Regions from separate parts of the Shinella sp. GW835-FHT14H05 genome, predicted to be linked through region 4. Evidence: predicted binding sites of a transcription regulator. Region 4 holds the regulator's gene; each other region holds the start of a gene.

Evidence for each region. The regulator PhoB, encoded in region 4, activates phosphate uptake and scavenging genes when phosphate is short. The targets are predictions, from matches to a motif close to TGTCATNNANCTGTCAT.
Region 1: a site for PhoB is predicted at 1,572-1,588, ahead of AC1Q6Z_RS08010 (BtaA family protein). Genes of this name have one in related genera too.
Region 2: a site for PhoB is predicted at 3,314-3,330, ahead of pstS (phosphate ABC transporter substrate-binding protein PstS). Genes of this name have one in related genera too.
Region 3: a site for PhoB is predicted at 3,728-3,744, ahead of AC1Q6Z_RS06660 (LTA synthase family protein). Genes of this name have one in related genera too.

The regions. Positions count from the first base shown of each region.
Region 1 is NZ_JBXAFY010000002.1:122,161-127,012, forward strand. It holds gene AC1Q6Z_RS08000 (efflux RND transporter permease subunit) at 1-173, opposite strand, end outside; gene AC1Q6Z_RS08005 (efflux RND transporter periplasmic adaptor subunit) at 177-1,271, opposite strand; gene AC1Q6Z_RS08010 (BtaA family protein) at 1,777-3,042, shown strand; gene AC1Q6Z_RS08015 (class I SAM-dependent methyltransferase) at 3,048-3,707, shown strand; gene AC1Q6Z_RS08020 (NAD-dependent succinate-semialdehyde dehydrogenase) at 3,829-4,852, shown strand, end outside.
Region 2 is NZ_JBXAFY010000002.1:14,951-19,802, forward strand. It holds gene AC1Q6Z_RS07515 (CYTH and CHAD domain-containing protein) at 1-132, opposite strand, end outside; gene AC1Q6Z_RS07520 (Na/Pi cotransporter family protein) at 253-1,983, opposite strand; gene pstS (phosphate ABC transporter substrate-binding protein PstS) at 2,027-3,049, opposite strand; gene AC1Q6Z_RS07530 (3-hydroxybutyrate dehydrogenase) at 3,460-4,266, shown strand; gene AC1Q6Z_RS07535 (acetoacetate decarboxylase) at 4,310-4,852, shown strand, end outside.
Region 3 is NZ_JBXAFY010000001.1:1,355,207-1,360,058, reverse strand. It holds gene AC1Q6Z_RS06680 (diguanylate cyclase domain-containing protein) at 1-489, opposite strand, end outside; gene AC1Q6Z_RS06675 (TolB family protein) at 620-1,447, opposite strand; gene AC1Q6Z_RS06670 (hypothetical protein) at 1,463-1,789, opposite strand; gene AC1Q6Z_RS06665 (NAD+ synthase) at 1,792-3,471, opposite strand; gene AC1Q6Z_RS06660 (LTA synthase family protein) at 3,774-4,852, shown strand, end outside.
Region 4 is NZ_JBXAFY010000004.1:78,311-83,162, forward strand. It holds gene argF (ornithine carbamoyltransferase) at 1-211, opposite strand, end outside; gene AC1Q6Z_RS14940 (aspartate aminotransferase family protein) at 289-1,479, opposite strand; gene AC1Q6Z_RS14945 (GcrA family cell cycle regulator) at 1,904-2,443, shown strand; gene phoB (phosphate regulon transcriptional regulator PhoB) at 2,578-3,261, opposite strand; gene phoU (phosphate signaling complex protein PhoU) at 3,276-4,004, opposite strand; gene pstB (phosphate ABC transporter ATP-binding protein PstB) at 4,056-4,852, opposite strand, start outside.

The sequences.
Region 1 (4,852 bases), on a different contig from region 4:
GTCGAGGGCGAGGCGCCCGTATAGGTCGCCGTGACGACGACGATCGGCAGGTCAGTTTCGGGGAACTGGTCGACGCCGAGGCGCGAATAGGAAAACAGCCCGATCACCAGGATCGTCACCATCATCATCGTCGCGAAGACGGGATATTTGACGCTGATACGCGTGAGGAACATGGCTTACAGCCCCTCGACGACGACGGGCATGTCGGCCTCGAGCGCCGGCAGCGGCGCGGAGACGACGATTTCGCCGGCTTCAAGCCCCGACACTTCCACGAGGCTGCGATCCGTCCAGGCCGTGCCGAGCTGCACCGGCTGGCGGCGTAGCACGCCGTCCTGCACCTTCAGCACGAAGCTGCCCGCCTGGTCGGTGCGGATCGCCGAATTTGGCAGCGCGATGATATTCTTGCGCTCGTCGACCTTCAGGATGCCGGTCGTGAACATGCCGCCCTTGAGGATACCGTCGTCATTATCGATCGCCAGAAACACCCGGACCGCGCGCGAGCCCGCGACAGCCGTCGGCGAGATTCGTGTGACCTTGCCGGAGAAGGTCCGGTCGGGAAAACCCTCGACGTTCAGTTCGACGGGCTGGCCGATGCTCACCATCGGGATGCGGCTGGTCGGTACGCCGGCATCGACCTCCATCTTGCTGAGGTCGACGATGGTCATGAGCTCGGTGTTGAGCCCGACCGTCTGGTCCTGCTCGACCGGGCGCGAGGCGATCACGCCGTCGAAGGCAGCGCGGACCTCGGCATTGGCGAGGTCGCGCTCGGCATCCGCGATCTCGGCCTGCTTCGACCGGATCTGCGCCTGGAGGTTGGCGACATTCGCCTGGGCTTCGAGCTGAGCGGCCTCCGAGGAGGCGCCGCGCTCGCCGAGAGCGGCCGTGCGTCGCTGGACGGATTCGGCAAGCTCAAGCTGCGCGCGCATCGCCTCCGCCGAGGCCTGGCGAACGGTCAACGTGGATTCTAGCGCCATCTTGTCGAAGCGGATGAGCAGGTCGCCCGCCTTCACCACGTCGCCGACCTTGACCGGCAGCTCGACGATCGTCGAGGCGACCCGCGCGGCAAGCGTCGAGCGGCGGATCGGGGTGAGCGAGCCGGCAATGCGGACTTCGCTTGCGATATCATGCGGTTCGACCTTGGTGATGTCGACCTGCGCGAGCTCCATCGTCGGCTTCGCAGCCTCCTGCGCCTGTGCCGCTCCCGCAGCGATCCATCCCGCCAGGCAGGCGATGCGGATTGCGCTTGACCAGGACAGTCTGCGGACGGGCATGGAGTTTTCTGAGTTGTGGATGGTGCGCTCGCTCATGAAATCCGTCTTGCTTTAGAGTTTTTGCCCGCAACAGGCCTAGGCATGGGGCAGATCGCGTCCCGTATTAAGGGCCGCACATTGCCGTAACATTGTAAAATCAATCAGTCCGGCCTTGTAGAAACGTCGATCGTGTCGGGACTGGGGCATCGCCTCGCCGCCTGCACATTTTTTCGGCGGCCGACAACTGCCGCTCGCGGAAGTTGATCCTTCGCGACCGTCGGGCATCAGCGCCCGCGCGGCCCTGTGGACATCCTCGCCGGATGTCATGCGCGTGTCATGGCGATCTGTTGAAACGCTGCCCCATGCCATCAGGCGATTGTGACGACTCAAACAAGGGGCTCAGCGCATCGATTGCGCGGTCTCGATCATCGTCCTTCCCCGCAGGAGGCATGAGCACTTCGCCGCCTTCCGGTCCTGCCGCGGCGACGGGTGATGACGGACACTCCAGCGTAGGAAACGTGCCCAGATGATCGAGACAATCGCCCCCACCGCCACCTCACCGGCCCCGGCCCTCAAGGGTGGCGTCGGCAAGCGCCTCAACCGCGCCGTTCGCCGCAATCCGCTGCTCTCGCCCTCGGGCATGTCCGAATATGTCTTCTCGCGACTGTTCCGCAATCTCGTCTATGCGCAGATCTGGGAAGACCCGGACGTCGACATGGCCGCGCTCAGGATCGAACCGGGCAACAGCATCGTCACCATCGCGTCCGGCGGCTGCAACGCCTTGTCCTATCTCGTCGCCGACCCGGCCCGCATCGAAGCGGTGGATCTCAATCCGGCCCACGTCGCCTTCAACCGCCTGAAGTTCGCAGCCGCAGCGCACCTGCCGGACTACGAGACCTTCTACCGCTTCTACGGCCGGGGCGACGACAAGCGCAACCTCGACGCCTACCGGCTCTACCTGCGCCCGCATCTCGACGAAGAGACCCGCGATTATTGGGAAAGCCGCACCGTCACCGGACGCCGCCGCATCTCGATCTTCCACCGCCGGCTTTATCGCCACGGCCTGCTCGGCGGCTTCATCGGCCTCGGCCACAAGATGGCGCGGCTCTACGGCGCAGATCCGCGCGACCTGCTCCAGGCCCGCACGATCGAGGACCAGAAGCGCTTCTTCGACGAGACGCTGGCGCCGCTTTTCGAAAAACGGCTGATCCGCTGGGCGACGACGCGAAAGACGTCGCTGTTCGGCCTCGGCATCCCGCCGCAGCAATATGAAGCGCTTTCGGGCGCCGGCAGCGACATGGCGACGATCCTGCGCCAACGCGTCGAAAAGCTCGCCTGCGGCTTCCCGCTGTCGGAAAACTACTTTGCCTGGCAGGCCTTCGGGCGCGGTTACGGCAGCGGAGAGCTTGCGCCGCTCCCGCCCTACCTCTCCCGGCAGAATTTCGAGGCGGTGCGCAGCCGTGCCTCGCGCATTTCCATCACCAACACCTCGCTCACCGAATTCCTCGCGGCAAAGGCCCCGCAGTCCGTCGACCGCTTCATCCTGCTCGATGCGCAGGACTGGATGACCGACGCCCAGCTCAACGGCTTGTGGACTGAGATTACCCGCACGGCGACCCCCGGCGCGCGCGTCGTCTTCCGCACCGCGCCTGCCGAAAGCCTGCTGCCCGGCCGCCTCGACGAGACCCTTCTCGGCCGCTGGACCTATCACGAGGCGGAATCGCGCGCGCTGCACGACAAGGATCGCTCGTCGATCTACGGCGGCTTCCACCTCTACGAGTTCAAGGGGTGAGCGGGATGAACGCCGTTTCCGACCACGCCCTGCTGATGGACCGCATCTACCGCTGGCAGCGGCGGTTCGGCATCTACGACGCGACGCGCAAATATTACCTGCTCGGCCGCGACCCGATGCTTGCCGGCCTTCGCCCGCTGCCGAGCAGTTCCGTGCTGGAGATCGGCTGCGGCACCGGGCGCAATCTGGTGAAGGCGGCGGCGCTCTATCCGGAAAGCCGGTTCCACGGCATCGACATTTCGCAGGAGATGCTGAGCGCGGCGGAAAAGGCCGTTGCCGACGCTGGCCTGAAGGACCGGGTGCGGCTGGCGCGGGCCGACGCCGCCAGCTTCGACCCGCGAGCGCTCTTCGGCGAACAGAGCTATGACCGCATCTTCATTTCCTATGCCGTGTCGATGATCCCGCAATGGCAGAAGGTCATGGCTGAGGCCACCAATCGGCTTGCCCCCGGCGGCGAACTGCACATCGCCGATTTCGGCGACATGCGCGGCCTGCCCGGCTGGTTCCGCAAAGGCGTGACCAAGTGGCTCGGATGGCACCATGTGACGCCGCGCGACGATCTCTTCGAGATGGCCGCGGAGCTTGCCACTGCCCATGGCGGACGCAGCGAGGAGAAGCGGCTGCATCGCGGTTTTTCGTGGATCGCGATCGTCCGCAAGCGCTGAACGCGCGCCCTTTGTCACAGCGTCGGCAATCCTGCCGATGCAAGCATTGTTTGGCCCGCAATTCGCCTGTAGCTCTCGAAGAAAGGGAAGAATCGTCCCTGGATTCGAGAGGAGAAGCGAATTGGCCCTGTCACAGACCCTTATCCGGCGGCTGAAGGACCCAAAACCCTTCGAAACCATCGTAACCGCGTCCTGGCTGGTCAGTCCGGCGAGCGAGCGCACATTCGAGGTCTTCAATCCCTCGACCGGCGAATTGCTGGCGGAACTGCCCGACATGGGCGTCGCGGAAACCCGGGCTGCGATCGACCGCGCCGCCGTTGCCCAGCCCGAATGGGCGGGGCTGACCGCCCGCGACCGTTCGGACATGCTCTGGCGCTGGCACCAGTTGATCGTCCTGCACACGGATGACCTTGCCGCCATCCTGACGGCCGAGATGGGCAAGCCGCTGGCGGAGGCGAAATCCGAAGTCTCCCACGCCGCCGCCTATCTGCAATGGTATGCCGAGGAAGCCAACCGCATCTATGGCGAGACGATCGCGGCACCGTCGCTGGATCGTCGCATGCTGGTCATCAAGCAGCCGATCGGCGTGGTGGGTGCGATCACGCCGTGGAATTTCCCGGCCTCCATGGTGGCGCGCAAGATTTCGCCGGCGTTGGCGGCCGGTTGCGCCGTCGTGCTGAAGCCCGCGGAGCAGACGCCGCTGGTGGCGGGCGCCATGTTCGCGCTTGCCCATGAGGCAGGTTTTCCGCCGGGCGTGGTCAACCTGATCTATGCTTCGGAAGGCGATGCGGTCGGCCGCGAACTCTGCACCCACCCGGCCGTGCGCAAGATCAGCTTCACCGGCTCCACCGAGGTCGGCCGCCTGCTCATGCGGCAATGTTCCGACCAGGTGAAGAAGCTCAGCCTGGAGCTCGGCGGCAATGCGCCCTTCATCGTCTTCGACGACGCGGATGTCGATGCCGCCGTGGACGGCGCGATCCAGGCAAAATTCCGCAATGCCGGCCAGACCTGCGTCTCGGCGAACCGTCTCTATGTGCAATCCGGCGTTCACGACGAATTCGCCCGGAAATTCATCGAGCGGGTGCAGACGCTTTCGGTCGGCGACGGCTTTCAGCCCGATGTCGCGATCGGCCCGCTGATCGATA
Region 2 (4,852 bases), on a different contig from region 4:
CTCGCCCGGCGTATCGAAATAGACGGCGCGCCGCTCGATCACCAACGGTTCGCCGGGCAGAAGCCCGGATGCCAGAAAATCATCCGCCGCCTCCGACGCAAGATCGAGCTTCAGTTCGATTTCCTGTCCCAAATGCCGTTCTCCAGACTCAACTGCCGACGCAAGAGCTACCGCACCCGTGGACAAGATCAACCCGGAAGCCATGCAAGACAAGAGGCGCCGCGGCGTGAGCCACGGCGCCTCCGCATAAAATCACTCGGCGGGAACCGGGCTGAAGCCGCCCGAGCCCATCGACTGATCGCGGGTTTCCTTGCGAACGGACGCACGGGCCAGCACGCTCTGTCGGTTGACCGACTTGCGTTCGGCATCGATACGCTGGATCAGGATTTCCGCACGCTCGATGGAGCCTAGCAGAGCCAGGATCGTGCCGCGTTCGGCGGCACCCGCATTCGGACCGAGCGAGAGGGTGCGCGCGCGCAACTCCTCGACGGCCGGATGGTTGACATGGCCAGCCGGCATCTGCGGATCGGCCAGGCCGTAATCCGGCATGATGCTGCGCAATGTCGCGTCGAGCTTGTTGAGCGCGGTGTCGACGATCGGCTGGGCTTCCGCGCCGAACTTTTCACGTCTGACGCGACGGGCGACCTGATGCATCGATTCCGTCAGCGCGGCGGTGAAGTCGGCCTCCTCGATCAGGCTCGCGATAAGGTCGAGCTGGTCGTAGGGCAGGTCTTCCTTCATCAGGTTCGACGTGTAGAGGCGGATGTCGCGGCTGAGGATATCGGTCGCGAGATAGTGCTCGCCGGGATCGGACGGCGCCTTCTTGTCGCCGCGGGCGATGTTGAGGAACATGGCACCCGCCTGGAGGTGCCGCGCGGTTTCCTTCTGGATCGCCGGCACGGCCTGGGCGAAGTCGTTGGCGAGCTTGCGGTCAAGGAAGCGCGGGGTCGAATAATCCTCGATGTCCTCCTCGTCGGTGCGGCCGACGCGCGACAGGACGCGCTCGAACACGCCGATGAAGGGGAAGAGGAGAAGCGTGTTGAAGACGTTGAAGAAGGTCGAGTAGAGGCCGACGGCCACCGGCACGAGCGGGAAGGTTTCCTTACCGTCTACCAGCACCGGCACGGCCGGGTCGCCGCCGAACCACTGCATGGCCCATTCCAGGATGCCGATGGAGACGAAGAACAAGGGAACGGTGATGCAGACGCCGATGATGTTGAAGGAGATGTGGGCGTAGGCAGCGCGCTTGGCGTTCTTGGAAAGGTTGAGCGAAGCCATCCACGAGGTGATCGTGGTGCCGAGGTCGGCGCCGAGCGAGAAGGCGACGGCGGTCGTCCAGTCGAGGATACCAGCAGCACCGAGGCCCATCACGATGCCGATCGTCGCAGACGACGAGTGGATCATCGCGGTCACGCCGGCGGCGATCAGCACGCACTTGATGAGGTTGAAATAGGAGTCGGCCTTCAGCGTCTGCAGGAGTTCCATGACCTCGGGCAGGTTGCGCAGCGGACGCAGGCCGCCGGTCATCAGGTTGAGGCCGTAGAAGATCAGCGCGAAGCCCATGCAGGCGAGCGCGATGTTGCGCACCTTCTCGTTCTTCGCGAAGCAATAGATCAGCGCGAAGATGCCGCCGAGGATCAGGCCGAGCGGGCCTAGCGGCAGCGCGATGAGGCCGTTGCCGAGCGTCGTGCCGATATTGGCGCCCATGATGACGCTGATGGCGGGCCTGAGCCCCACCACCCCGGCATTGACGAGGCCGACCACCATGACGGTCATTGCGGTCGACGACTGGATGACGCCGGTGATGAAGGTGCCGGCGAGTACGCCCTTGACCGGCGTGCCGGCCGCTTTGGCGAGGAACTCGCGCATTTTATTGACGGAGAGGGCCTGAATGCCGTTGGCCATGAATTCCAGGCCGAGCATGAAGATGCCCAACCCGCCGATGACCGGCACCAGAACGTCCTTGAAGATATCTATTTCCATGGGAATACTCGTTTCTATTGGAGCAAATACGGCGTGCCGGGGCCTAGTTGTTCACGGCGCCCAGGTTCGCGGTCCAGTACGCTTCGATCTGGCCGGCCAGCGCTGACGGCACGGGGATGTAGCCGAGCGCGCTCGCCTCGTCCGCACCGCGGCTGAAGGCGACGCGGAAGAGATCGAGCACCCGGTTGATGCGCCCCTCGCCGCGATCCTTCGGCACGACCGCATAGGTCACCACCGCCATCGGATAGGCTTTTTCACCCGCGAGATTGGTCGTGTCGGCCGAAAAGCCTTTCGCGCCATCCCAGGCGACCATCGCGAGACCTGCCTCGAAGGCTTCCGGTGCCGGGCGGATGAAAGCGCCGGACTGGTTCTGGAGGGCTGCAAAGGGAAGACCGAGCCGGACGACCTGGCCATATTCGAGATAGGAGATGCTGTTCTTCGTCGCCGTGGTCAGGCTTGCCAGACCGCCGGTGCCCTTTTCGCCACGGCCCATCGGCCATTTGACGAGCGTGTCGGCGCCGACCTTTTCCTTCCATTCCGGGCTGACCTTGGACAGGAAGCTCGTGAAGGTGAAGGTCGAGCCGGAACCGTCCTCGCGGCGCAGCACCTCGATCGTCGCATCGGGAAGCGCAAGATCGGGATTGATCGCCTTGATGGCCGGATCGGACCATTTGGTGACCTTGCCGAGATAGATATCGGCGATGACCGGACCGGTGAGACGCAGTTCCCCTGCCCCGACATTGTCCAGGTTTGCGACGACGACGATGCCGCCCATGACGACCGGGAACTGCGCGAGCCCCCGCTTCGCCAGTTCCTCCGCCGTCAACGGTGCATCGGTCGCGGCAAAATCAGTTTCCGGCTGGTCGAGGCGCATAACGCCCGCAAGCGAGCCAACCGGCTCGTAGTCAACGCGCCAGTCCGGCGAGGTGAACTCGCCGCCGTCCGTGCGGAGTGCCTCATAGTCGCGCGACCAGAGATGGATGATCGGTGCTGCAAAGGTGGAGCCGGCACCGCGGATCGGTTCGGCTTGGGCGTTTGCGGAGAAAAGTGTGAAAGCGCCGAGCACCAAAGCTATTCCAGCAAAAGTGCGAAGCGGTTTTGCGTTCGGAATTGCGTCTAAACAAAACTCCAATCCGACCCTGCACCAGGCATTACAGGCGGGAGGCCTGAGAAAATTCATCATGAATCGCCCCTCATGAATACGCACTACCAAGACAAAGCGTTGCTGCCCCGGCGAGTCGTTGCAGACTGCCGGGCGCGGAAACGCGCTAAAGATCAAGACGTCAAATTATCGTCGGCGTATTCGACATTTCTTTACTAGTAACCTTGCTTGACGCGCGGATGACAATATTGGCGGCATTGGGAAATCTCCGTCACAATTGCCGAAAAACCCGCTGTCATCTCAGTGAAATGTCGGTGTGATCCAAAACCACGCAGCAAGAGCGGACCTGCTCCCACGCGACGATGGAGAACCCGATGAACGACGCGACACAGCCGAAAGCCCTCGATACCCGAACCGCCATCGTCACCGGCTCCACGAGCGGCATCGGCCTTGCCATCGCCCGCCGCTTTGCCGCAGCCGGCGCCAACATCGTCATCAACGGGCTCGGCGATGCGGGCGCCATCGAGGCGGAACGCGCGGCGATCGAAGCGGACTTTGGTGTGCGCTGCGTCTATTCCCCGGCCAACATGCTCTCCGGCGCCGAAATCGCCGAAATGGTCGCGCTGGCGCTCGAAACCTTCGGCAGCTGCGATATCCTCGTCAACAATGCGGGCATCCAGCACGTCGCCCCCATCGAGGACTTTCCGGACGAGAAGTGGCAGGCGATCATCCAGATCAACCTGATCGCCGCCTTCCACTCGATCAAGGCAGCGCTTCCGGCAATGAAAGAGCGCGGCTACGGCCGCATCATCAACATTGCCTCCGCCCATGCGCTCGTCGCCTCGCCCTACAAATCCGCCTATGTCGCGGCCAAACACGGCATTGCCGGCCTCACCAAGACGGTGGCACTCGAAGCCGCCACCAACGGCGTCACCGTCAATGCCATCTGCCCCGGCTACGTCTGGACGCCGCTCGTCGAAAAGCAGATTCCCGACACGATGGCGGCGCGCGGCCTCACCAAGGAACAAGTCATCCACGACGTTCTCCTTGAGGCACAGCCGACGAAGGAGTTCGTGACGGTCGAGCAGGTCGCGGGTCTTGCGCTGTTCCTGACGAGCGCCGAGGCGGCCTCGATGACCGGCGCGATCCTCTCCCTCGATGGCGGCTGGACGGCGCATTGATAGGACCGGCAAGCCGGATTTCTCACGATCAGGAACGGAAAAGATGAAAGCCGAAGACGTTCGCAACGCCTATGCCATGCCGCTGACCAACCCGGCCTATCCGCCGGGGCCTTACCGCTTCATCGACCGGGAATATGTCATCATCAGCTACCGCACGGACCCGGAAGCGCTGCGCGCCGTCGTGCCGGAGCCGCTGGAAATCGTCGATCCGATCGTCAAATACGAGTTCATCAAGATGCCGGACTCGACCGGTTTCGGCGACTATACGGAATCCGGACAGGTGATCCCCGTCCGCTTCGAGGGCGAAGAAGGCGTCTATGTGCACGCCATGTATCTCGACGACGATGCGCCGATTGCCGGCGGACGCGAGATCTGGGGTTTTCCGAAGAAGCTCGCTTTTCCGAAGCTCGTGCATGAGGGCGAGGTGATCGTCGGCACCTTGCATTACGGCTCCGTGCTCTGCGCCAGCGCCTCCATGGGCTACAAGCACCGCTCGGTGGATGCCGGCGAGATCGCCCATTCGCTTGCCAAGCCGAATTTCCTCGTCAAGATCATCCCGCATGTCGACGCGAGCCCACGCATTTGC
Region 3 (4,852 bases), on a different contig from region 4:
GCGATCCGGCGAGAGCGCCTCGCGATATTTGCGCTCGGCCTTGTGGGTGAGATCGCTCACCCAATGCAGCTTTTCGCGCGCCTTGCTCTCGGAAACCTTTTCCCCGCGATAAACGCCGAGCACCTTTTCGCCGTCCGGCGAAGCGAAGATCATCCAGGAGAAACCGAAGTCGGACCACATCCAGTCACGCAGCTGGTCCCGCACGAAGGCGTCGCCCGGCATGCCGTCTGCAAGCTCGTTGAAGCTCTTGTCCCAAAAGGAAAGCTGGCTCTGGTACTGTACGACCTGGTCGATCTGGTGGCCGAACTCGTTGCGCACCAGCGTGCGCTCGGTCTCGGCGACAAAACTGTCGGCCCGCTCGATCGCGTAGTCGAGCACGAGGTAATTGGCGGCGCCGAACAGCAGCACGATCATCACGGCCGCCGTCCGGATCACCAAACCAACACCGCGTCGCCGTGTCGCGCGGCTTTCTTCCGCTTTGCTCGTCATCTCTGCCCCTGCCTGTCCCCCGCCCGGTTTTCCGGACATTGTTGAACAAAGGCTACAGGCAAGACGGCAAAAATCGCTTAAGCGGGCTGGTGAGCAAAAACTTAACTTGCGCTCACCGGATATCGGGAGATCAGGCGGCCGGCGCGTAGCGCACGAAGGCGAATTTTTCGCCGTCCGGCGCCCAGTTCGGCACGTTCATCGTGCCCTGCCCGCCGAAAAGCTCGAAAAGGACGCGCGCATTGCCGCCATCCATGTCCATCAGGCGCAGGCGCACGCTAAGATCGCGCGGATGGTCGAAGACATCGCCATCATAGGAAAGCACCAGCAAGTGCCGGCCATCGGGCGAAGGATGCGGGAACCAGTCGCCATAGGGGCTGTCGGTGATGCGCGTCGGCTCGCTGCCATCCGGCCGCACCCGCCAGATCTGCATCCGGCCGGTGCGGCTGGAGTTGAAATAGATCCAGTCACCATCCGCCGAATAATCCGGCCCGTCATTGCGCCCCTCGCCAAATGTCAGCCGACGCTCCTCGCCGCCGGCGACCGGGATCGTGTAGATATCGAAGAGATCGCCGCGAATGCCGCAATAGGCGAATGTCGCCCCATCCGGCGACCAGCCATGCCAGTAAGACGGCAGGTTCGGCGTCACCAGCCGCGGCGTACCGCCTTCCGCTGGCAGCACATAGATCGCCGACTTGCCGAACTCCACCTTGTCGCTGATCGCCAGCAACGTACCGTCGGGCGAAAGCCCGTGGTCATTGTTGCAGAGCGTCGCAAAGCCGGTGTCGATCTGCACCGGTTCGCCGCCATCCAGCGAAAGGCGATAGAGCAACCCGTCGCCATTGATCACCAGTAAACGCCCATCCCGCGAAAAATTCGGCGCCTCGACAAGCCGCTCCGTCTGCCAGACGATTCGTGTCTCGCCGGTGACGATATCGTGGATCTCGACGGAACTGCGCATGGGCTTCCCTTGTCGTTATTGTCGCTCATCCAACGCCGGCAAAAGCTTGCGGCAGATCGATTGCATCAGCACGACATTGCTCTGGTCCCGCCAGGTCGAAACGAAACCCCAGACCAACAACAAAAGGATGCAGGTGAAGGCCACACCGACGATGACGAGGCTGCCGGTCGCAAGGCCGTAGATTCCGAACACCGCCGGTGTTGCGAAATAGGCGACCTGCGCCGAAACCTGCCGGCCGGCCGACATGTCGCTCAGCGACCACAACCGGATGAGCCTGATCTCTTCGGTCGTGAAATCCGGGCGGCTTTCGTCGCCGCCCGGCTCGCTGGAGCGCGCCTCCATGCTCAGCCCCGATCCCGAAACCGGTTGGTGATCGGGTAGCGGCGGTCGCGGCCGAAGTTCTTCTTGGTGATCTTCACGCCGGGCGCCGACTGGCGGCGCTTGTATTCGGCGATGTAGAGCAGGTGCTCGATGCGATGCACCGTCGCCACGTCGTGGCCGCGCGAAACGATCTCCTCAGTGCTCATCTCCTTTTCGACGAGGCATTCGAGGATGTCGTCGAGCACGGGATAGGGCGGCAGCGAATCCTGGTCGGTCTGGTTGGGGCGCAGTTCGGCGGACGGCGCCTTGTCGATGATGTTCTTCGGGATCACCTCGCCCGTCGGGCCGAGCGCACCCGGCGGCGTATGTTCGTTGCGCCAGCGCGACAGCGCGTAGACCTGCATCTTGTAAAGGTCCTTGATGGGATTGAAGCCACCGTTCATGTCACCGTAGAGCGTGGCGTAACCGACCGACATTTCCGACTTGTTGCCGGTGGTGACGACCATCGAGCCGAACTTGTTGGAGACGGCCATGAGGATCGTGCCGCGCGTGCGGCTCTGCAGGTTTTCTTCGGTGATGCCCTCTTCCGTGCCTTCGAAGAGTTCCGAAAGCGAAGAGAGGAAGCCGGAAACCGGCGCCTCGATCGGCACGATGTCATAGCGGCAGCCGAGCAGCTTGGCGCAATCGGCCGCGTCCTTCAGCGAATCCTTCGAGGTATAGCGGTAGGGCAGCATGATGCAGCGCACCCGCTCCTCGCCCAACGCATCCACGGCGATGGCCGCGCAGATCGCCGAGTCGATGCCGCCGGACAGGCCGAGCACGACGTTCTTGAAGCCGTTCTTGTTGACGTAATCGCGGAAGCCGAGCAGGCAGGCACGGTAATCCGCCTCCTCGTGCTCGGGAATGCGCGACATCGGCCCGCCGTCGCAGACCCAGCCGTCGCCGCGCTTCTTCCAGGTGGTAAGCGCGATCGTCTCCTCGAACTGGCTCATCTGGAAGGCGAGCGATTTGTCCGTGTTGAAGGCGAAGCTCGCGCCATCGAACACCAGTTCGTCCTGGCCGCCGAGCTGGTTGGCGTAGATCAGCGGCAGCCCGGTCTCGATCACCTGCTTCAGCACCACCTGGTGGCGCACGTCGACCTTGGCGCGATAATAGGGCGAACCGTTCGGCGACAGCAGGATTTCGGCGCCGCTTTCGGCCAGCGTCTCGCAGACGCCGAGCTCGCCCCAGATGTCCTCGCAGATCGGGATGCCGAGGCGCACGCCGCGGAAGTTGACCGGGCCGGGCATGGCGCCCTGGTCGAAGACGCGCTTCTCGTCGAACTCGCCGTAGTTCGGCAGGTCGACCTTGTCGCGCACCGCGATCACCTTGCCGCCATCGAGCACGGCGACGGCGTTGTAACGCCCCGTCTCGTCCTGCCGCGGGAAGCCGATGATGACGCCGGGGCCGCCGTCGGCGGTGTCGTTGGCAAGGTCGTCCACCGCGCGGCGGCAGGCCTTCAGGAAGGCGGGTTTCAGCACGAGGTCTTCCGGCGGATAGCCGGAAATGAAGAGCTCCGTCAGAAGCAGCAGGTCTGCGCCCTGGCGGGCGGCGTCCTCGCGCGCGGCGCGCGCCTTGGCGAGATTGCCGGCAACGTCGCCGACGGTCGGGTTCAATTGCGCAATAGCGATGCGCAGCGTCGCCTTTTCAGTCTCGGAAGTCATGTCTGCGGACCCGTTTCCTCATGGTGTCCGATCCTGCGGCCGCGCCTCGCTTCCGCACTCTCGAACGGTCGACAAGCTCTTTAGAGCATGACGGGCGCTTTGGGAATGAAGGCCGGCGAGGTTTGCCTGCGGTTTGCGCGCGCTTTCGGCGCGAACCCCGGTTTTTCAGCGGATCGCGCCGAACATTGCCGCAGTGCAACAGGGGGAACCAAAGCACTGGATGAACGTTGCAGAAACCGTTCATCTCCTGTTCAAGATGACATCCATATGACAATGGTACGAAAGTTTTATGAAGTTTGGAGATGGCCTTGGCCCTGTTCACTCCCACCGCCGTGGCTATCGAAGCCGCCGAAGGCCTTGCCGTTGAAGCAGGCTTTTTCGCGCGTCATATCAAGGCGCTGGCGGTCCTGCGTTCGCTCGCCGTCTCCCTGCTTCTCGCCCTCCTGACCGTCGTTGCCGTCGAGCTTATCACACGCGGCTCCGTCGACCAGACCTGGCTCTACTTCACCAACCCCGAACAGCCCGCCTGGACCACCACGGGCGTGTTCTTCCTGCTCTACCTAGCCATCGATGCGCTTATCGGCCGGCAGCACAAGGCCGTGCTGCTCGTCTCGCCGCTCGTCGTGCTGATGGGTGTCATTTCTCAGCAGAAACAGGTCTTTCTGACCGATCCGCTCTATCCGACCGACCTGCTCTTCGGCCGCCAGATCATGGAGCTGATGCCGGTGCTGGTGCAGGACCGGCCGTGGACGGCCGCCGCGCTTGCACTGGCCGTCGTCGCGTCCGTCGTCGCCCTCATCAGTCTCTGGGTCTTCGCCTGGCGCCGCTTCCGGCCGCTGACGAAGAAGGAGCGCCTGACGCGGCTTGCCGTCGCGCTGCCGCTCATCGCCGGCTTCGTCTCCATCATGGACTACAACGAGTTCTCCTGGGTCCGCGATCGGCTCAAGGTCTTCCCGATCATGTGGGACCAGGCGGAGAACTATCGCCACAACGGCTTCGTCATGGCCTTTGCCATCAACCTGCCGATGGCCAACGTGCAGGCACCCTCCGGCTACATGGTCGATGCGATCGACAAGATCCCGTCGAAGCCGCTGCCGGCTGGCACCACGCACCGCTCCAAGCCCGATGTCATTGTGGTGATGAGTGAATCGCTGTGGGATCCGACTCGCATCCAGAGCGTAAAGCTCTCGGCCGATCCGATGCCGGTCATCCGCGAAAGCCAGAGCGGCAGCGTCTTTTCGCCGGAATTCGGCGGGCTCACCGCCAATGTCGAGTTCGAGGCGCTGACCGGCTTCTCCAACGCCTTCCTGCCGACCGGCAGCATCCCCTACCAGCAATATGTGCGCAAGCCGATCCCCTCGCTTGCCACCTTCTTCCGGGC
Region 4 (4,852 bases):
GCGTCTCGCCGCCGAGCTGGCGCATGCCGACGTCGAAGGAGACGCGGGTTCGGGTGGAGGGCTTCTCGAAGATCATGGCGAGCATCTTGCCGGCGAGCGGCTTTGCCTCCGTGCCGGCCTTGCTGGCGGCCTTGCGCGTGTGCGCATCGTCCATGATGACGCGGAGATCGCTTTCCGAAACGGCGGAAAGGTCGAGAAAATGCTTGGCCATGATGTGTCCTGTCTGTCCGGTCCTTTGATGCTGCCGCGACCTTTGCGCGTCACGAGTGACGCGCGTCGCGGCAGTGCTCAGGCAGCCTTGGCGGCGCTGAGCTTTTCGGCAGCCCGCTCGATGCGCGCAAGCCCCTCGCGCGCCTCCTCGGCGGTCACCGTCAGCGGCGGCAGCAGCCGCAGCACGTTATCGCCCGCCGGCACGGCGAGCAGCTTTTCCGCACGCACGGCCTTGAGCAGTTCGGCGGTCGGAATCCTCGCCTTGATACCGAGCATCAGGCCCTCGCCGCGGATATCCTCGATGATCTCGGGGAAGCGATCCTTCAGCGCCGCGAGGCCCTGGCGGAAAACGAGCGCCACGTCGCGCACATGGTCGAGGAAGCCCTCTTCCAGCACGACATCGAGCACCGCGTTGCCGACCGCCATGGCGAGCGGATTGCCGCCATAGGTGGAGCCATGCGTGCCGGCGACCATGCCGGCGGCCGCTTCGTTCGTGGCAAGGCAGGCGCCGAGCGGGAAACCGCCGCCGATGCCCTTGGCGACCGCCATGATATCCGGCGTGACCCCCGACCATTCATGGGCGAACAGACGCCCGGTGCGGCCGACGCCGGACTGAACCTCGTCGAGCACCAGCAGCAGGCCGTATTCGTCGCAGAGCTGGCGCAGCTCCTGCATGAATTCCTTCGGCACCGGGCGGATGCCGCCCTCGCCCTGCACCGGCTCGATCAGGATCGCCGCCGTCTCCTCCGTGATCGCATCCTTGACGGCGGTGATGTCGCCGAAGGGAACCTGGAGGAAGCCGGGGGCCTTGGGGCCGAAGCCTTCGAGGTACTTTTCCTGGCCGCCGGCGGCGATCGTCGCGAGCGTGCGGCCGTGGAAGGCGCCTTCGAAGGTGATGATGTGGAACTTGCCGGGATGGCCCTTGGCGAAATGATAGCGGCGCGCCGTCTTGATCGCGCATTCCAGCGCTTCCGCGCCGGAATTGGTGAAGAACACCTTGTCGGCGAAGGTCGCTTCCGTCAGGCGCCGACCGAGGCTTTCCTGGCCCGGAACCTCATAGAGGTTCGACAGGTGCCAGACCTTGTCGGCCTGGTCCTTCAGAGCGGCGACGAGATGCGGATGCGCGTGGCCCAGCGAATTGACGGCGACGCCGGCGGCGAAGTCGAGATATCGCTCGCCATCCTCGGCGATCAGCCAGACGCCCTCCCCGCGCGTGAACCGGAGCGGTGCACGCATATAGGTTTCATAGAGCGGCGCGGCATCGGCCATGGCGCGGATCCTCCGAAAAAGAGATGCGGAAAAACGTGAACGCGGCTTGACTTTTCCAGGCTCCAGAAAAATCAAAAGCCGCCTTTCGGCGGCATGCGGCACTATCGGCATTTCAGGCCGGGATGTCAACAAATCGCACCCCGAAATAGTGCTGAACCTCCCGCAAGGTAAGGATTCACGCCACGCGCGGAAGGTGTCGCTATCGAGTCACACCCAGCCAGCAAGTTGGGGAAAACTCGGAAATCGATTCGCCCGGATTCCTGCGACTCTTGTCACAGAGTCCCCCAAACTCTAGGTTAAAGACCAATTACTAGACTGCATGCGGCGGAACTAGTCACCAAAAGAGTTAGGGCGTTCAAATTCCGGACCCGTCCGGAACGCGATGAGGGATTCCCGCATTGCGAGCGTCGAGCGGAGACGAGAGATGAACTGGACAGACGAGCGGGTCGAGAAACTCAAGAAGCTCTGGAGCGAGGGCCTGAGCGCGAGCCAGATCGCGGCACAGCTCGGCGGCGTCAGCCGCAACGCGGTCATCGGCAAGGTGCACCGGCTGAACCTTCCGGGCCGCGCCAAGGCCGGCGGCACGCAGAGCGCGTCGCGTCCCAAGCGCCCGGTGCCGGCAGCCCCGCGCCCCGCGACAACCTTCCAGGCCCGCGCCGTGACCGCCCGCTCCGTCGTGCGCCCGGCCGGCAACACCATTACCAAGGAAGAGGTCGAGACGGATTTCGAGACGCAGCGCGAGCAGCTTCCGGTTCCGTCCAACGGCAACAGCGTGGTCGTGCCCATGTCGCGCCGGCTCGAGCTGACGCAGCTCACCGAGCGCACCTGCAAATGGCCGATCGGCGACCCGCTGAACGACGACTTCCACTTCTGCGGCAACGAGTCCCCGGACAACTCGCCCTACTGCACCTACCACCAGCGCCTCGCCTACCAGCCCTCGGCCGAGCGCCGCCGGATGCGGTGATCTTTTCCACGACAGCACATGCGATGCGGACCCGAAAGGGTCCGTTTTCGTTTGTGGTGCAGGGCCGGACCACACTCCGAAACGCAAACAGGCCCCGAAGGGCCCATTTTCGTCCTTGGGAGGAAAGGGGTCGCTTAGGCTTCCAGCGAATAGCCTGCGCCGCGGACCGTGCGGATGACGTCCTGCATGTTTGCGAAGTTGAGCGCCTTGCGCAGGCGGCCGACATGCACGTCGACCGTGCGTTCGTCGACATAGATGTCGTGGCCCCAGACGCCATCGAGAAGCTGCGAGCGCGAGAAGACGCGGCCAGGCGAGGTCATCAGGAATTCCAGCAGTCGGAATTCCGTCGGGCCGAGGCGGACTTCGCGGGTGCGGCGATGCACCCGATGCGTCTCGCGGTCGAGCTCGATATCGCCGCAGCGCAGCACCGTCGAGACGACTTCCGGCCGGGCCCGGCGCAGCATGGCGCGCACGCGGGCGACGAGCTCAGGCGTCGAGAACGGCTTGACGACATAGTCGTCGGCGCCGGTGGCGAGCCCGCGCACGCGCTCGCTTTCCTCACCGCGTGCCGTCAGCATGATGATCGGCAGGCGTTCGGTCTCCGGCCGCTGGCGCAGCCGCCGGCACAGTTCGATGCCCGAAACGCCCGGCAGCATCCAGTCGAGGATGAGGAGGTCCGGCATGCGCTCCTGCAAGCGCACTTCGGCCTCGTCACCGGAGAGGATCGTATCGACCTCGAAACCTTCGGCTTCGAGGTTGTAGCGCAGGAGGACGCTTAGCGCCTCCTCGTCTTCCACGACGGCGATTCTGGGCACCATGGAGGCAAAACTCCTTACTCGGAGGCTTCAGTGACGTCGGCAGTGACCACTGACGTCGAGGTGTCGTCCTTCGGGCGTTCGCCTTCGGGCTGCGAGCCGGTCGCCATGTAGTAGATGGTTTCCGCGATGTTTGTCGCATGGTCGCCGATGCGCTCGATGTTCTTGGCGCAGAACAGGAGGTGGGTGCAGGGCGTGATGTTGCGCGGATCTTCCATCATGTAGGTGAGGAGTTCGCGGAACAGCGAGGTGTAGATCGCGTCGATCTCGTCGTCGCGCTCGCGGATCGCCTTGGCCTTCTCCACCGAGCGGGTGGCGTAGACGTCGAGCACTTCCTTGAGCTGGATCAGCGTCAGTTCGGCGAGGTGCTCCAGGCCGCGGGTGAGCTTGCGGGGCATGCCCGAGCTCTGCACGGCGATGACGCGCTTGGCGGTGTTCTTGCCGAGGTCGCCGACGCGCTCCAGTTCGGCCGCGATGCGGATCGCGCCCATGATTTCGCGCAGGTCCGCAGCCACCGGCTGGCGCTTGGCGATCGTGACGATCGCCTTCTCGTTGATCTGGCGCTCGGCGGTGTCGAGGATGACGTCTTCCGAGATCACCTTCTGCGCCAGCGCACCATCGGTGGTGACGAGCGCACGGACGGAATCCGCCACCATCTGCTCGGCCGTGCCACCCATTTCGGAGATGCGGCGGGAGAGGTACTTCAGTTCTTCGTCATAAATCGAGACAATATGGGTCGATGACATGGTTGTGTCCTTAATGCGCTCGGATTTTCAGGGGGTTCGGCGACGATGGCGTCAGCCGAAGCGGCCCATGATGTAGTCCTGCGTGCGCTGGTCATCCGGGTTGGTGAACATCTTGTCGGTGTCGTTCTCCTCGACGAGGTTGCCGAGGTGGAACATGGCGGTGCGCTGCGAAACGCGGGCCGCCTGCTGCATCGAGTGCGTCACGATGACGATCGTGAAGTTGGCGCGCAGCTCGTGGATCAGTTCCTCGACCTTTGCGGTCGCGATCGGGTCGAGCGCCGAGCAGGGTTCGTCCATCAGGATGACTTCCGGGCTGACGGCGACGGCGCGTGCGATGCACAGGCGCTGCTGCTGACCGCCGGAGAGGCCGGTGCCGCCTTCCAGCAGACGGTCCTTCACCTCGTTCCACAGGCCGGCCTTCTGCAGGCTCGACTCGACGATGGCGTCCATGTCGGCCTTCGCCTTGGCGAGGCCGTGGATGCGCGGGCCGTAGGCAACGTTCTCGTAGATCGACTTCGGGAACGGGTTCGGCTTCTGGAACACCATGCCGACGCGGGCGCGCAGTTCGACGACGTCGATGTTCGGATCGTAGATATCGTCCGTGTCGAGCGTGATGCGGCCGGTGACGCGGCAGCCTTCGATCGTGTCGTTCATGCGGTTCAGCGTGCGCAGGAACGTCGACTTGCCGCAGCCCGACGGGCCGATGAGGGCCGTCACGGTGTTCTGGCGGACGTTGAGGTTCACGTCATAGAGGGCACGCTTGTCGCCGTAGTAGACCGAAACGTCCTTGCCGATCATCTTGTAGGAAATGTCGTTCATTTTCTTGTCCAGCGCTTTCTCGACTGCTG